DNA from 2 places in the Mesorhizobium sp. M1D.F.Ca.ET.231.01.1.1 genome. Region 1 is predicted to be linked to the other one. Evidence: predicted binding sites of a transcription regulator. Region 1 holds the regulator's gene; the other holds the start of a gene.

What was found. The regulator PhoB, encoded in region 1, activates phosphate uptake and scavenging genes when phosphate is short. The targets are predictions, from matches to a motif close to TGTCATNNANCTGTCAT.
Region 2: the regulator PhoB is predicted to act here: its motif matches at 3,005-3,021, upstream of EN874_RS22075 (alkaline phosphatase).

Annotation. Positions count from the first base shown of each region.
Region 1 covers NZ_RZOZ02000002.1:254,010-261,253, reverse strand. Annotated here, with positions in the region: gene pstA (phosphate ABC transporter permease PstA) at 1-428, shown strand, start outside; gene pstB (phosphate ABC transporter ATP-binding protein PstB) at 425-1,228, shown strand; gene phoU (phosphate signaling complex protein PhoU) at 1,249-1,953, shown strand; gene phoB (phosphate regulon transcriptional regulator PhoB) at 1,972-2,661, shown strand; gene EN874_RS33645 (DUF1127 domain-containing protein) at 2,787-3,044, opposite strand; gene EN874_RS07600 (winged helix-turn-helix domain-containing tetratricopeptide repeat protein) at 3,155-4,837, shown strand; gene EN874_RS07595 (ROK family protein) at 4,954-6,198, opposite strand; gene xylF (D-xylose ABC transporter substrate-binding protein) at 6,548-7,244, shown strand, end outside.
Region 2 covers NZ_RZOZ02000008.1:264,768-272,011, reverse strand. Annotated here, with positions in the region: gene typA (translational GTPase TypA) at 1-836, opposite strand, end outside; gene EN874_RS22080 (hypothetical protein) at 1,038-1,319, shown strand; gene EN874_RS22075 (alkaline phosphatase) at 1,359-2,933, opposite strand; gene EN874_RS22070 (MFS transporter) at 3,072-4,355, opposite strand; gene EN874_RS22065 (TetR/AcrR family transcriptional regulator) at 4,433-5,044, shown strand; gene EN874_RS22060 (hypothetical protein) at 5,190-5,780, shown strand; gene ppa (inorganic diphosphatase) at 5,781-6,314, opposite strand; gene EN874_RS22050 (GNAT family N-acetyltransferase) at 6,529-7,035, opposite strand; gene EN874_RS22045 (TPM domain-containing protein) at 7,173-7,244, opposite strand, start outside.

The DNA of each region.
Region 1 (7,244 bases):
CCGGCGCGGTGGCGCTGTCCATCCTGGTGATCCCCGTCGTGGTGCGCACCACCGAGGACATGCTCAACCTTGTGCCCAACGCGCTGCGCGAAGCCGGCACCGCCATCGGCGCGCCGCGCTGGGTGGTGATCCGCTCCGTCGCCTATCGTGCCGCGCTATCCGGCATCGTCACCGGCATATTGCTGGCGATCGCTCGCATTTCAGGCGAGACGGCGCCGCTGCTGTTCACCGCGCTCAACAACCAGTTCTGGTCGAGCAATCTCAACGCGCCGATGGCCAGCCTGCCGGTGACCATCTTCCAGTTCGCGCTCAGCCCCTATGAGGAATGGCAGCAACTGGCCTGGACGGGCGCACTCATAATCACCCTGACGGTTCTCGGGCTGAGCATTTTCGCCCGCAGCCTTACCGGACGCAGAGAGGACAGATGAAACCGATGTTGTCCACCGACCTTAACGTAGCCGAGACGGCCGTCGAAAAGGCCAAGATCGAGGTCAAGAACCTCAACTTCTACTATGGCCAGTCGAAGGCGCTGAAGGACATCAACCTGTCGCTGCCGGAGCGCAGCGTCACCGCCTTCATCGGGCCGTCGGGCTGCGGGAAGTCGACGCTGCTGCGCGTGCTGAACCGCATCTACGAACTCTACCCGAAGCAGAGCGCCGAAGGCCAGGTGCTGCTCGACGGCAAGAACATCCTCGACCGCTCGCAGGACCTCAACCTGCTCAGGACCAAGATCGGCATGGTGTTCCAGAAGCCGACGCCGTTCCCGATGTCGATCTACGAGAACATCGCCTTCGGCGTCAGGCTGTACGAGAAGATCAGCAAGGCCGAGATGGACAACCGGGTCGAGTCGGCGCTGAAGCGGGCGGCGCTGTGGAACGAGGTCAAGGACAAGCTCAACGCCAGCGGCCAGAGCCTTTCGGGTGGCCAGCAGCAGCGGCTCTGCATCGCCCGCACGGTGGCGGTGAAGCCGGAGGTCATCCTGCTCGACGAGCCGGCATCGGCGCTCGATCCGCTGTCGACGGCCAAGATCGAGGAGCTGATCGACGAGCTGCAGGCCGACTACACGATCGTGATCGTCACCCACAACATGCAGCAGGCGGCGCGTGTGTCGCGGCAGACGGCGTTCATGTATCTCGGCGAGCTGGTCGAGTTCGACCGGACCGAGAAGATCTTCACGTCGCCTCGCGAGAAGCGCACCCAGGACTACATCACCGGCCGCTTCGGCTGAGTTCATACGAGGACATCACCATGGCCCATACGGTCGCTTCCTTCGACGACGATCTGAGGCAGATCAGCCAGCTTATCCGTGACATGGGCGATCTTGCCGGGTCGATGGTCGGCGCGTCGACCAAGGCTCTGCTCAACTCCGACAACGCGATGGCGCAACGTGTGGTCTCCGACGATGCCATCATGGACGCGCGGCAGCGCGAGCTCGACGATCGCGCCATCACGCTGATCGCCAAACGCCAGCCGATGGCCGACGACCTGCGCAGCGTGGTCGGCGCCATCCGCATGGCCGGCGACCTCGAGCGCATCGGGGACCTTGCCAAGAACATCGCCAAGCGCGTCGGCTCGGTCGGCGTCAGCGCCGCGCCGCGCGACCTTTCGCACTCCATCGATTCGATGGCGCAGCTGGTGCTGATCCAGGTCCAGGGCGTGATCGAGGAGTATACGGCGGGCGACGCCACGGCGCTCGCCAAGCTGCGCAACGACGACGAGCGCATCGACGTCAAATACACCTCCGTCTTCCGCGAGCTCCTGACCTACATGATGGAAGACCCGCGCAACATCACGGCTTGCACGCATCTTTTGTTCTGCGCCAAGAATCTGGAGCGCATCGGCGACCATGTGACCAATATCGCCGAGAACGCCTATTATGTGCTGACCGGCACGCAATTGCCCGCGAACCGTCCGAAACAGGACGAGACGGCGATGTCGGCGCCGGCGGCCTGACAGCGAAGGTAGCTCTATATGATCGCGCCACGCATCATGGTGGTGGAGGATGAGGAGCCGCTGGGGGTGCTGCTCCGTTACAACCTCGAATCCGAAGGCTATCAGGTCGAGGTGGTGACCCGCGGCGACGAGGCCGAGATCCGCCTGCAGGAGAACGTGCCTGACCTTCTGGTGCTCGACTGGATGGTGCCGGCGGTTTCCGGCATCGAGCTTTGCCGGCGGCTCAGGATGCGGCCCGAGACCGAACGGCTGCCGATCATCATGCTGACGGCGCGCGGCGAGGAAAGCGATCGCGTGCGCGGCCTCTCGACGGGCGCCGACGACTACCTGGTCAAGCCGTTCTCGACGCCGGAATTCATGGCCCGGGTCAAGGCGCTGCTGCGTCGCGCCAAACCGGAGGTGCTGTCCAGCGTGCTCAAGGTCGGCGACATCGTGCTCGACCGCGAATCGCACCGCGTCTACCGCAAGAAGAGCGAGATCAGGCTCGGCCCGACCGAGTTCCGGCTGCTCGAATTCATGATGCGGCATCCCGGCCGGGTGTTCTCGCGCAGCCAGCTGCTCGACAATGTCTGGGGCGAGACGATCTATATCGACGAACGCACGGTGGACGTACATGTCGGACGCCTGCGCAAGGCGGTCAACAACGGCCGCATGCCGGATGTCATCCGCACCATCCGCGGGGCGGGTTACGCGATCCGGGAAGACTAGGCTAGAGCCCCGCCATCCCGATGGATCGAAATCATGTTCCAGGGGCAGAACTCAATAGCAGGCGGTTGCCGATGCCGCAGTAGTGGCGATGCAGGGGATATGCATGAGGCCCGGCTCGCCTGGCCTCAAGCCTTCCTCCGGCTTTCCCGCAGGCGCTTCACCGTTGCATCGACGATCGGACCGATGTCACTGCGATCGATACCCACATCCTCGAGATAGTGGTCGTTGAGCCTATTCAGTTCCTCGATCACGGCGATCCGGAATACTTCATCCTGGCACCAGCCCACCAGTTTGCCGAGAACGCGGCCGACACCAGAAGAGGACCAGTGGCGCCAGGCATGCGGCCTTGCGTATGGCGGCAGGGACTTCACACTCGTTGTCATGTCGAACCTCCCGGAAATGTTTATGCAGTCTCTGCCTTCTCCGGCGGAAAGACCCGAAATGCTCCTGAAAGAGTTCGGAAAAGTTTCCGAAGTCGGGTAGATTTCGGCCCATGGTGATGATCCACCGAATGGGACCGTTCCGCCTCGATACCGAGACGGGAATCGTGTTTCGAAATGCCGAGCCCCTCGCATTGGGGCAGCGAGCGGTTGCGCTCCTGCGCGTGCTGGTGGAGCGAGCGGGTGCACCCGTCTCCAAGGCTGCGCTGATGGATGCCGGATGGTCCGGTCTCGCCGTTGAAGAAAGCAACCTGACTGCCCAGATCGCGGCACTCCGCCGGGTGTTCGGGGAAGAACCCGGCGGCGAGCGCTGGATCGAGACGCTCCCGCGCCGCGGCTATCGGTTCGTCGGACCAGTGGTCCCGGCGAAGGACCCGCCCCAAGATGAAGGAGCGGAAGTGAATCCGGCACTCCTGATTCCCGGAGGGCCCTCCCTCGCCGTTCTGCCCTTCGTCAACATGAGCGGCGACCCCGAGCACGAATACTTCAGCGACGGTATCACCGAGGACATCATCACCGACCTCTCGAAGGTCTCCACGCTCAACGTGCTGTCGCGCCACACCACCTTCACGTTCAAGGGCAAGGCCGTCGAAATAGGTCAGCTGGCTCAGCGGCTGAAGGTCGGTTACGTCGTCGAAGGCAGCGTGCGCAAGGCTGGCGGGCGGGTGCGGATCACGGCGCAGCTGATCGACGCGAGCAAGGACAGCCAGGTCTGGGGCGAGCGCTATGACCGCGAACTGAAAGACATCTTTGCGCTGCAAGACGAAATCGCGCAGGCCATCGTGGCGGCGCTGAAGATTAGGCTGCTGCCAGCCGAGAAGACAGCGATCGAGAGCCGCTCGACGCAGGACCCGGAGGCCTATCAGCTCTATCTCCAAAGCCGGTATTACCGGACGCAGCAGGGAGCGAGAAACCTGGAGATCGCTGTTCGCTTTTGCCGGCGAGCGCTGGAAATCGACCCTGACTACGCTCGCGCCTGGGCTTTGGTCGCCCTCTGCCAGGCGGGCCTGCATTTCAGGGGAAGGTCAGAAGAGCCGGGCTTATCAGCCGCCGAAAAGGCGCTCTCGATCGATCCAACTTTGGCCGAGGCTCATACTGCTAGGGGGCGAGCACTGGCTGAGATGGGGCGCTTCGATGAGGCGCTGGCGGCGCAGCAGGAATCGCTGCGCCTGGAACCGGACTCGTTTGAGGTGCGGGCTAACCTTGGCGTGACCTGCCATTACCTCGGCCGCTACGAAGACGCGATCGAGCATTCCGAGCGCGCCACCCGGCTTTTTGAAGCAGACTACTGGGCTCCCTGCATTGCGGCTGATTGTTATCGAATGTTAGGCCGGCATGACGAACTCAGGGCTGCTGCACGTCGGATTTTGGAGCGCGTCGAAAGGGAGATCGCGCTGCACCCCGACAACGCACGTGCCATTGCGATAGGAGCTATCGCATTGGCCCACCTTGGAGAGAAAGCCCGCGCCAAGGAATGGGCCGCGCGAGCGTTGACGATTGAGCCGGATGACGTGATGGACCACCACAATATTGCATGCGCCTTTGCCCAGATGGGCGAGCTGGATCAGGCTATCGATCTATTGGAGACCTGCGTTCGCAGAGCTCCGCCCAAACATCTCATGTGGATCACGCGAGAGCCCGATTTGATGCCCCTCCACGGCCATCCACGGTATCAAGCGCTGATCGCGCGCGAAGAAGCGCGGTTAGCTGCGATTGCGACCGGGCAAGCGAGCTAAGCAGGTTGACTTTGGTCGCTTGTCCGATATCGACCTGAAGGTCTCGATGTCAGCATTTGGCATACAGCAGGTCGGAAATTCGGTCGCTTAGAGATGATCGGTTTCACCCCTAATCGTCAGGCGACGTTTTTCCCGGTTGAGCCGGACCTCGCCTGAACGCCCGGCGCGAAGATCTCCTGGTCGACGAAGGTCAGCGCGCGCATGGCGCAGCCTTCGCGGATCAGCGGCAATTCGTTCGGCTCGGTATCGAAGGAGATCGACTGCGAATGCTGGCCGCCGGCGGTCTGGGCGATCGCCTCGCGCAGCGCCGGCTCGATCAGGTCGAAGGCGGCGGCGCTGACGCCGACCATGGCGACCGGCGCCGGGTCGATCAGCGCGAACAGGCTGCCGAGGCTGAAGCCCAGGGCCTCGCCCGCCCGGCGATAGGCCTCGCGCTCCGGACCATCCTTCTCGCGCGCCTTGGCGGCGAGCGCGCGCATGTCGGCATCGCCGACATCGACTGGCTCGGCATCCTCGCTCATCTTCATGGCGCTGCGCCAGATGGCGTAGTTGCCGGCATAGGCCTCGACGCAGCCGCGCCGTCCGCAGCGGCAGAGCGCGCCGCCCGGACGGTGGATCATGTGGCCGAACTCGCCGCCCGAGGAATGCGTGCCGGTGAACAGCTCGCCCTTCAGCACCAGCCCCATGCCGATGCCGTGCGAGAGCAGGATGGCGATGAAATTGTCGCGATAGCGGTCGGGGTCGCGCCATTGCAGCGCCACCGCCATCATGTTGCAGTCGTTCTCCATGGTCGCCGGGATGCCGAATTCCTTTTCCAGGATGTCGGCGAAGGGAATGTCGGTCAGCGGCGTGATCGGCGACCACAGCATGGCGCGGGCATGGGAATCGGTGATGCCCTGGATGCCCATGGCGAGGCGGGCGACGCTGCCGACATCGAGGTCCGGATCCTCCAGCCGGCGCCGCACGATCGCAATGCATTCGCCGATCAGCTCTTCGCGCGGCATGGTAAGGGTATCGAGGCGACGCTGCTCCTCGGCGATGACCTGGCCGGCATAGTCGATGACCGCGACAGAGAGGAAATTCAGCGACAGCACCACCGTCACCACCGCCGCCACCTCGGGATTGAGGGCGAGGCCGACCTGCGGCCGGCCGCGCTTCAGGGAAGCGGTCTCGCTCGGCTTGCTCTCGGCCAGGATGCCTTCCTGGATCAGGTCCGCGCTGATCGCCGAAATGGTCGAGTGGCTGAGCCCGGTGGTTGCGGCGATTTCCGTTCGCGACGGCTGGCCGGCCTGTCGCACGGCCGAAAGCACCATGGCGCGGTTGCGCCGGCGCAGGTCGTCGTGGCGGATTCCGACCGACATTTCTTCCTCCCGGTCAGCGCGGCCTCTTGATAATGCATGGCCGTCGGCGACGCGCCAGATCGGTTCAGGTCCGGACAGTGCCGTCGAACCGCCTGAATTGTCTCGTTCAATTCCAGCGGAAAGCGTCGCGCTTCCTTGGAACTGTTTTGGGATAGTGGCAGAAGCGGCAGGGACTGTCATTATTTATTGCGGGCCTCGAAAAAAAGTCCGGGCCACCTCAAAAACCATCATTGTCGCAGTTGACAGCGCTTCGGCGTTGGATCACTATTTTTTCGAGGCTCGAAAAAAAGCCTCGGTGCCGGCCTTCGGGCCAGTCTGGGTCGCGCCGCAAGGGCGCAGGGAGGAAATCATGAAGAGATTCGCAACCGCCATGCTGGCGGGTGTCGCCTTGTCGTTGACGCTTGCGTCGGTCGCCGAGGCGAAGGACAAGGTGATCGGCGTTTCCTGGTCGAATTTCCAGGAAGAGCGCTGGAAAACCGATGAAGCGGCGATGAAGAAGGCCATCGAGGCGGCCGGCGACAAGTATATTTCCGCTGACGCGCAGTCCAATCCGGGCAAGCAGCTGACCGACGTCGAAAGCCTGATCTCGCAGGGCGCCAATGCCCTGATCGTGCTGGCGCAGGACGCGTCGGCCGTCGGGCCGGCGGTGCAGAAGGCGCTGGACGAGGGCATTCCGGTCGTCGGCTACGACCGGCTGATCGAGAACAAGGACGTCTTCTACCTGACCTTCGACAACAAGGAAGTCGGCCGCATGCAGGCCCGCGAAGTGTTCAAGGTCAAGCCGGAAGGCAACTATGTCTTCATCAAGGGCTCGGGCGCCGACCCGAACGCCGATTTCCTGTTCGCCGGCTCCATGGAAGTGCTGAAGGAAGCCATCGACGGCGGCAAGATCAAGAATGTCGGCGAGGCCTATACCGACGGCTGGCTGCCCGCCAACGCGCAGAAGAACATGGAGCAGTTCCTGACCGCCAACGACAACAAGGTCGATGCGGTGGTGGCGGCCAATGACGGCACCGCCGGCGGCGTCGTCGCGGCGCTGACGGCGC
Region 2 (7,244 bases), on a different contig from region 1:
GACAGGCCGGCGATGGCGACGATGTCGCCCGCCTGCGCTTCCTCGATCGGCTGGCGCTCAAGGCCGCGGAAGGCGAGGATTTTCGAGATGCGTCCGGTTTCGATCTGCGTGCCGTCATGGTGCAGCACCTTGACCGCCTGGTTGGGCTTGAGCGTGCCGGACTCGATGCGGCCGGTGATGATGCGGCCGAGGAACGGGTTGGCTTCCAGGATGGTGCCGATCATGCGGAACGGACCGGGATGCACCGTCGGCGCCGGCACGTGCTTGACGACGAGATCAAACAGCGGCGCCAGGCCCTGGTCCTTCGGGCCTTCGGGATTCTCGGATACCCAGCCGTCGCGGCCGGAACCGTAGAGGATCGGGAAATCGAGCTGCTCGTCGGTGGCGTCGAGCGCGGCGAACAGGTCGAACACCTCGTTGACCACCTCGATGTGGCGGGCGTCCGGCCGGTCGATCTTGTTGATGACGACGATTGGCCGCAGACCCACCTTGAGCGCCTTGCCGACGACGAACTTGGTCTGCGGCATCGGCCCTTCGGCGGCGTCGACGAGCACGATCGCCGAATCCACCATCGACAGGATGCGTTCGACCTCGCCGCCGAAATCGGCGTGTCCGGGCGTGTCGACGATGTTGATGCGGGTGCCCTTCCAGTCGACCGAGGTCGCCTTGGCGAGGATGGTGATGCCGCGTTCCTTTTCGAGGTCGTTGGAATCCATGGCGCGCTCGGCCACGCGCTGGTTGTCGCGGAAGGCGCCGGACTGTTTCAGGAGCTGGTCGACGAGCGTGGTTTTCCCATGGTCGACATGCGCGATGATCGCGATATTGCGGAGGTTCATTGTCTGGTCTCGGGAGCGTTGCAGGCGGCAGGCCCAAAAGCGCCGCCTTTTTCGGTTGCGCGGCTCATACAAGGTTTTTCGCAATTGCGAAAGGGGAGGCCCCACCCCAAATACATGGTCACTGATTCTTAAACGTCTTGGGGTGAAATGATTCCATTAACCAAGGCGGAACCTTTGAAGGGTTTAAGCAGTTCGATGTTCATGACCGATCAGATGTCCAGATTGCGTCCGGTTTTGGCATGGGCGGCGCTTGGCGTTCTGCTTGCGGCCGGTGTGGCGCAGTCGGCGACGGTTCTGAGGGAAGCTGACCCGATCTCACCGCCTGACGTCAAGACCGCGCAGCAGATGTTCGCCGACGCCCCTGACGGTGTCGACCCGATCGTCACCGGCCCGGTCAGCGCCGCCTTCAAGCAGCGCCAGAAGGCCGCCAACTGCGATACAGCCGTCTGGCCGAACGTTCCGGCGACCTGCTATCCGGATTGACGACCGCTTCCGCGGTCGTCGTCTCCCAGGAAAAGAGCCTCAAGCCGAGCGCACCGGGTCCAACGTCACCTTGTAGAGTTCGTTGTCGTCGCGATCCATCAGCCGCACGGTGAGCTGCTCGGTGGCGCCGGAAATATCGACCAGCCCGAAGAACTGCAGCCCGGCGGACGGCGGCAGGTTCTGGCCCTGCTCGGCGGTCGGCGCCTTGATGAACTTCAGCTCCGGCCCGAACGTCATGTCGAGGTCGTTGGGGCCGAATGTGCCGGCATGGATCGGGCCGGAGACAAATTCCCAGAACGGGTTGAAATCCTGGAACTGCGCCTTGTCGGGGTTGTAGTAATGCGCCGCCGTGTAGTGCACGTCGGCGGTGAGCCATACCGTGTTGGTGATGCCGGCGTTCTTGATGTAACGCAGCAGATCGGCGAATTCGAGCTCGCGGCCCTTCGGCGCGCCATTGTCGCCATTGCTGACCGCCTCGGCGCCGGCCTTCTTGGTGGCGTCGTTCCATACGACCAGGCCAAGAGGCATGTCGGCGGCGATGATCTTCCACGTCGCCTTGGAATTCGCCAGTTCCCGCTTCAGCCACTTGGTCTGCTGCTCGCCGAGCATGCGCGACTTCGGCGTCAGCGTTTCCTCCATGTCCGGACCGTTCGGCCCGCGATAGGAGCGCATGTCGAGGAAGAAGACGTCGAGCAGCGGCCCATGGGCGATCTTGCGGTAGACGCGGCCGGGCTCCGACGGCTCGTAACGGATGGTCGTCATCTCGTGGAAGGCGCGCGCCGCGCGGGCCGCCAGCACATGGACGGACTTTTCCGTGTAGCGGTTGTCGGCGGTCAGGTCCTTCGAATCCGACCAGTTGTTCAGCACCTCGTGGTCGTCCCACTGGTAGAAGGTCGGGCAGATGGCGGAGAGGCCAAGCACATGCTTGTCCAACATGTTGTACTTCCACTGGTCGCGGTACTCGTCCAGCGTCTCGGCGACCTTGCGTTTGCCGTCGATCATGACGACGTTCTTCCATTTGCCGCCGCCGGGCAGGTCGACCTCGTCCTTCATCGCGCCGTCGGCATAGATCGTGTCGCCGGAATGCAGGAAGAAGTCAGGCGTGTGCTTGGCGATGGTGGAATAGGTCTTCATGCCAGTCTCGTCGATGCCCCAGCCCTGTCCGGCGGTGTCGCCGGACCAGGCGAAGCGCACGTCGCGCTTCGAGGCCGGCGCGGTGCGGAAGCGGCCGACGATCGGCTCGGAGACGGCATTGATGTCGGAAAGATCGGCGGCGACCATGCGGTAGAAGATATCCTGGTCGGCGGCGAGGTCGGTGAGCAGCCGCTTCACGGTGTAGTCGCTGGCGGGCGAGGTATCGAGCGGCGCCAGCTTTGTCGCGTCAGTGAAGCTTTCCGTCGTCGACACTTCATACATGACGCGCGCCGGGCGATCGGTGCGCGTCCAGACCATGCCGGAGGTGGCGTCGACATCGCCGGACTGGACGCCGTGGGTGAAGGCCGGGCGCTGGCTGGCGCGGGAATAATAGGGCAGCGCGAGGCCGGAGGCGCCGACAAGGCCAAAGGCGCTGGCCGAAGTGACGAAAGCGCGGCGGGTCAATGAGAGCTTGTTCATGGCTGTCTCCGGATGGCATTGAACGGGACCGCCAAGCTCTCGCCTCAATGTTTCAGGCGCATATCGGAACCATGAAGTTTTGATAACAATCCAGCTCTTCCTTCTCCCCTTCTTGTGGGAGAAGCTGAGGCCGCACCCTCAAGCCGCCTGCGGCTCCGGCTCGAAGGCCGGCCTGCTCGTGTTGATCAGCAGCGAGATACAGGCCGCCGCGATGCCCGTCATGCCGGCGATCAGGAAGGCGAGCTCGTAGTTGCCCTGCAGCTCGCGCATGGTGCCGCCGAAGGCAGCAGCCGCGGCTGCGCCCACCTGGTGGCCGGCGACGATCCAGCCGAACACGATCGGGCCGCTGCGGTCGCCGAAGGCTTCGTTGGCGAGCCGCAGCGTCGGCGGCACGGTGGCGATCCAGTCGAGCCCATAGAGCACGGCGAAGATGATCAGGCTGACCGCCGAGAAGCCGGAATAGGGCAGGTAGATCAGCGACAGTCCGCGGATCGCATAGTAGACGCCGAGCAGCTTGCGCGGGTCGAAGCGGTCGGTGAGCCAGCCGGACAGCGTCGTGCCGATCAGGTCGAAAATGCCCATCAGCGACAACAAGCCGGCCGCCTGCACCTCGCCGATCCCCATGTCGCCGCAGAAGGAGATGAGATGCGTGCCAACGAGACCGTTGGTGGTGAAGCCGCAGATGAAGAAGGTGGCGAACAGGTACCAGAACACGCGCGTGCCGGCGGCGCGGCGCAGCGTGTTGAGCGTATGCGCCAGGAAATTGCCTTGCGAGGCCGGCGACACCGGCGGCACATCGTCGGCGTCGGCGCCATAGCGCACCTGGCCGATCGAGGCCGGGCGCTCCGGCACCAGCAGATAGACCAGCGGCACCAGGGCGGCGGTGGCGATAGCGATGGCGATGGCGACCGGCTTCCAGCCGCCCGCCTGGGCCAACGAGGCGAGCAGCGGCAGGAATACCAGCAGGCCGGTGGCGCTTGAGGCTGACATCAGCCCCATCACCAGGCCGCGATTGGTCTTGAACCAGCGATTGACGATGGTGGCGCCGAGCACTGTTGCGACCGCACCCGAGCCGATGCCGGAAAACACGCCCCATGTGATCAGCAGATGCCATGGCTTGGTCATCAGCAGGCTGAGCGCCGTCGAGCCCGACATCACCAGCAGCGATGCAAGCAACGTGCGGCGCAGGCCGATCCGCTCCATCAGCGCGGCGGCAAACGGCCCGGTCAGGCCATAGAGGAAGATACCGATGGCGGCAGCCAGCGAGACGACATCGCGCCGCCAGCCGAAGCTCTCCTCCAGCGGCAGCATCATGACCGAGGGCGCGGATCGCAGCCCGGCGGCTATCAGCAGGCACAGGAAAATGACTGCAACGACGACAAAGGCGTAGCGCTGGCCAAACGGGCGGAACTGAGCTATCATGTTACTGACCGGTACGTTGCAATGGATAATGCCATACATACGTACCGGTCAGTAACATTGTCAAGCGGGTTTGTTGGATGTCATCGGACAAAAAAATTGAAGCGTCGGTCAACAAGGCTCCCGCGGCGCCGAAGGCCGCCGACAAGATCCTCGACGTGGCGCGCGACCTGTTCTATCGCGAAGGTATCCGCGCGATCGGCGTCGACGAGATCGTCAAGCGCGCCGGCGTCACCAAGCCCAGCCTCTACCGCACCTTCCCGTCCAAGGACGAGCTCGCCGCCTCTTATCTGCGCAAGTATGACCTGGAATTCTGGCAGCGTTTCGACGAAGCCGTCGACGCGCATCCCGGCAATCCGCGCGCCCAGATCGTCGCCTTCCTCACCCGCGTCGGCAAGCGCACGCAGAAGCCGGACTATCGCGGCTGCGGCATGACCAATGCGGCGGTCGAGTATCCCGAGCACGGGCATCCCGCGCGGGTGGTGAGCGAGAACAACAAAGTCGAACTGCGCCGTCGCCTGCGCGCCATGGCGGCGGCGATGGGCGCGGCGGATGCCGACACGCTCGGCGACGGGCTGCTGCTGTTGATCGAGGGCGCCTACATCAGCGGCCAGTTGTTCGGCCTCGGCGGACCGGCGGCGTCGGTCGCCCGCAACGCCGATCTGCTGATCGAAGCCAGCTTGAAGAAATAGCGATTGACGCTAGCGCGTTTCACCGTTTCACGGAAACGGTGAAACGCCCTATCTCCTTGTTTTTACGCAATTCCAGACGGAAACCGCTCACACTTTTCGTGGAATTGCTCTAGGCTGCGGCGACCTTCACCGGAGATGTCCCGCAATGCGTGCGCTTCTGATCCTTCTTGGCCTTGTCGCTTTGTGCCCGGCGGCGCATGCCGGCGACATTTCCAGCGCCTACACCGATCTCGACTGGAAGAAGGATTGCGTCACCTATGCACAGGCGGAAGAAGGCGATGGCGACTGGGCGAGCCTCGCCTGCGCGGGCTATCGCGGCTATCCGGTGCTGGTCGGCTACGACGACGCGCGCGAATCCGTCTACTACGGCTTTCCCTCCGACGACATGACCGCGGTGTGGGAAAGCTTTTCCGCCTTCAATTCCTCTGGAGCCAAGGTCGAGTGGCGCATCGAAACCAACGGCGACAAGGCCATCCCCTTCGCCGTCATTCACCGCCGCGAGATCAGCAATCCCGAAAACGAGAACAAGCCGACCGAGGTGCTGGTCGTCGCCAAGGTCGCGCAGCCGGAGGAGCATGAGGGCTGCACCGTCGGCCTTGTGCTCGCCACCGGCAATGCCGAGGCCAACGACCAGGCGCGCAGGCTCGCCGACGAAAAGGCGAAGAGCTTTGCTTGCGGCAAGGACAAGCGCGAGCTGATCGGCAACGTCCCCGACTTCGGCCGGGTCGACAACTGATTATTTGCTGGCCTTCGCCCGCTCGATTGCGTCGACGATCATCTTCTTGGCGTATTTGGAATCGTGCCAGCCCTCGATCTTGACCCATTTGCCGGGCTCGAGGTCCTTGTAGTGCTCGAAGAAGTGCTGCACCTGCTGGCGGGTGATTTCCGGCAGATGCGTGTATTCGGTGACGTTCTCGTAGCGCAGCGTCAGCTTCGGCGACGGCACCGCGATCACCTTCTCGTCCTGGCCGGCATTGTCTTCCATGATCAGCACGCCGATCGGGCGCACATTGATAACGCAGCCGGGCACCAGCGCGCGCGTGTTGCAGACCAGCACATCGATCGGATCGCCGTCGCCGGACAGCGTGTGCGGCACGAAGCCGTAATTGCCCGGATAGCGCATTGAGGTGTGCAGGAAGCGGTCGACGAACAGCGTGCCGGCCTCCTTGTCCATCTCGTACTTGATCGGCTCGCCGCCGATCGGCACCTCGATGATGACGTTGATGTCGTCAGGCGGGTTCTTCCCGGTGGGCACGGCTTCGATACGCATGGCGCAAATCCCTCTCAATCTTGTGAGATCGATAGCGGGACACGCGTCATGGTGCAATGCGGCGAATGGTGCTGAACGCTATTGGAAGCGCACAGTTTGTGATGGGTTGTAATGCATGTCGGCCAAAAGTGCGCAGCGGTTTTGGGGAGAACGACATGCATCGAGACAGAAACTCAAGGCGCGTCGCGGCGCGACGCGCTTTGACGGTGTCCCGTCATTCCCAGACGAAGGCGACTTTCTTCAGCGCCTTCTGCTCGAAGACCTCGACGCCTTCGGCGATGTCGCGGCCGCCATTGCCGGCATAGAAGGCCAAGGCGTTGTGATTGTCTTCCAGCGCCCACACCACCAGGCCTTTGAGGCCATGGTCGGCAAGGCGCGTCCGCGCCGCCTTGAACAGCCGGCTGCCAAGCCCGATACCCTGATATTCGGGCCGCAGGTAAAGCTCGTAGATCTCGCCCTGCTGCCTGAGCTCGCGGGCGCGGTTCTTGCCGATCGTGGCGTAGCCGGCGATCGTGCCGCCGATCTCGACGACCAGCACGGTGGCCGCGCGGCGAATCGCGTTCGCCCACCAGTCCGGGCCGCGGCGATTGATCATGGCCGTCAGCGTGCGGTGCGGGATGATGCCGCAATAGGCGCCGCGCCACGCTTCCTGATGCACTTCGGCGATGGCGGTTGCATCGCGAGGGTCGGCTTTGCGGATGTCGATCGTCAGCGTGTTCATGATTTGTTAACCATAGACCCGCTTGGCCCGATTGCAAAGAGTCGGCGCTGTCGCGCCCGCGCTTTCGCACAAGCGAAATTGCCGGCATCGGAAGCCCGGAAAACGGCGCCCAGCAGGGCAATTACGGACAGGTTCGGTCAGATTTCGACGAGGTGGTCGTCCAGCTCGTTGGTGTCGCCTTCGGTGACTGGGAAATGCTCGGCGAGCAC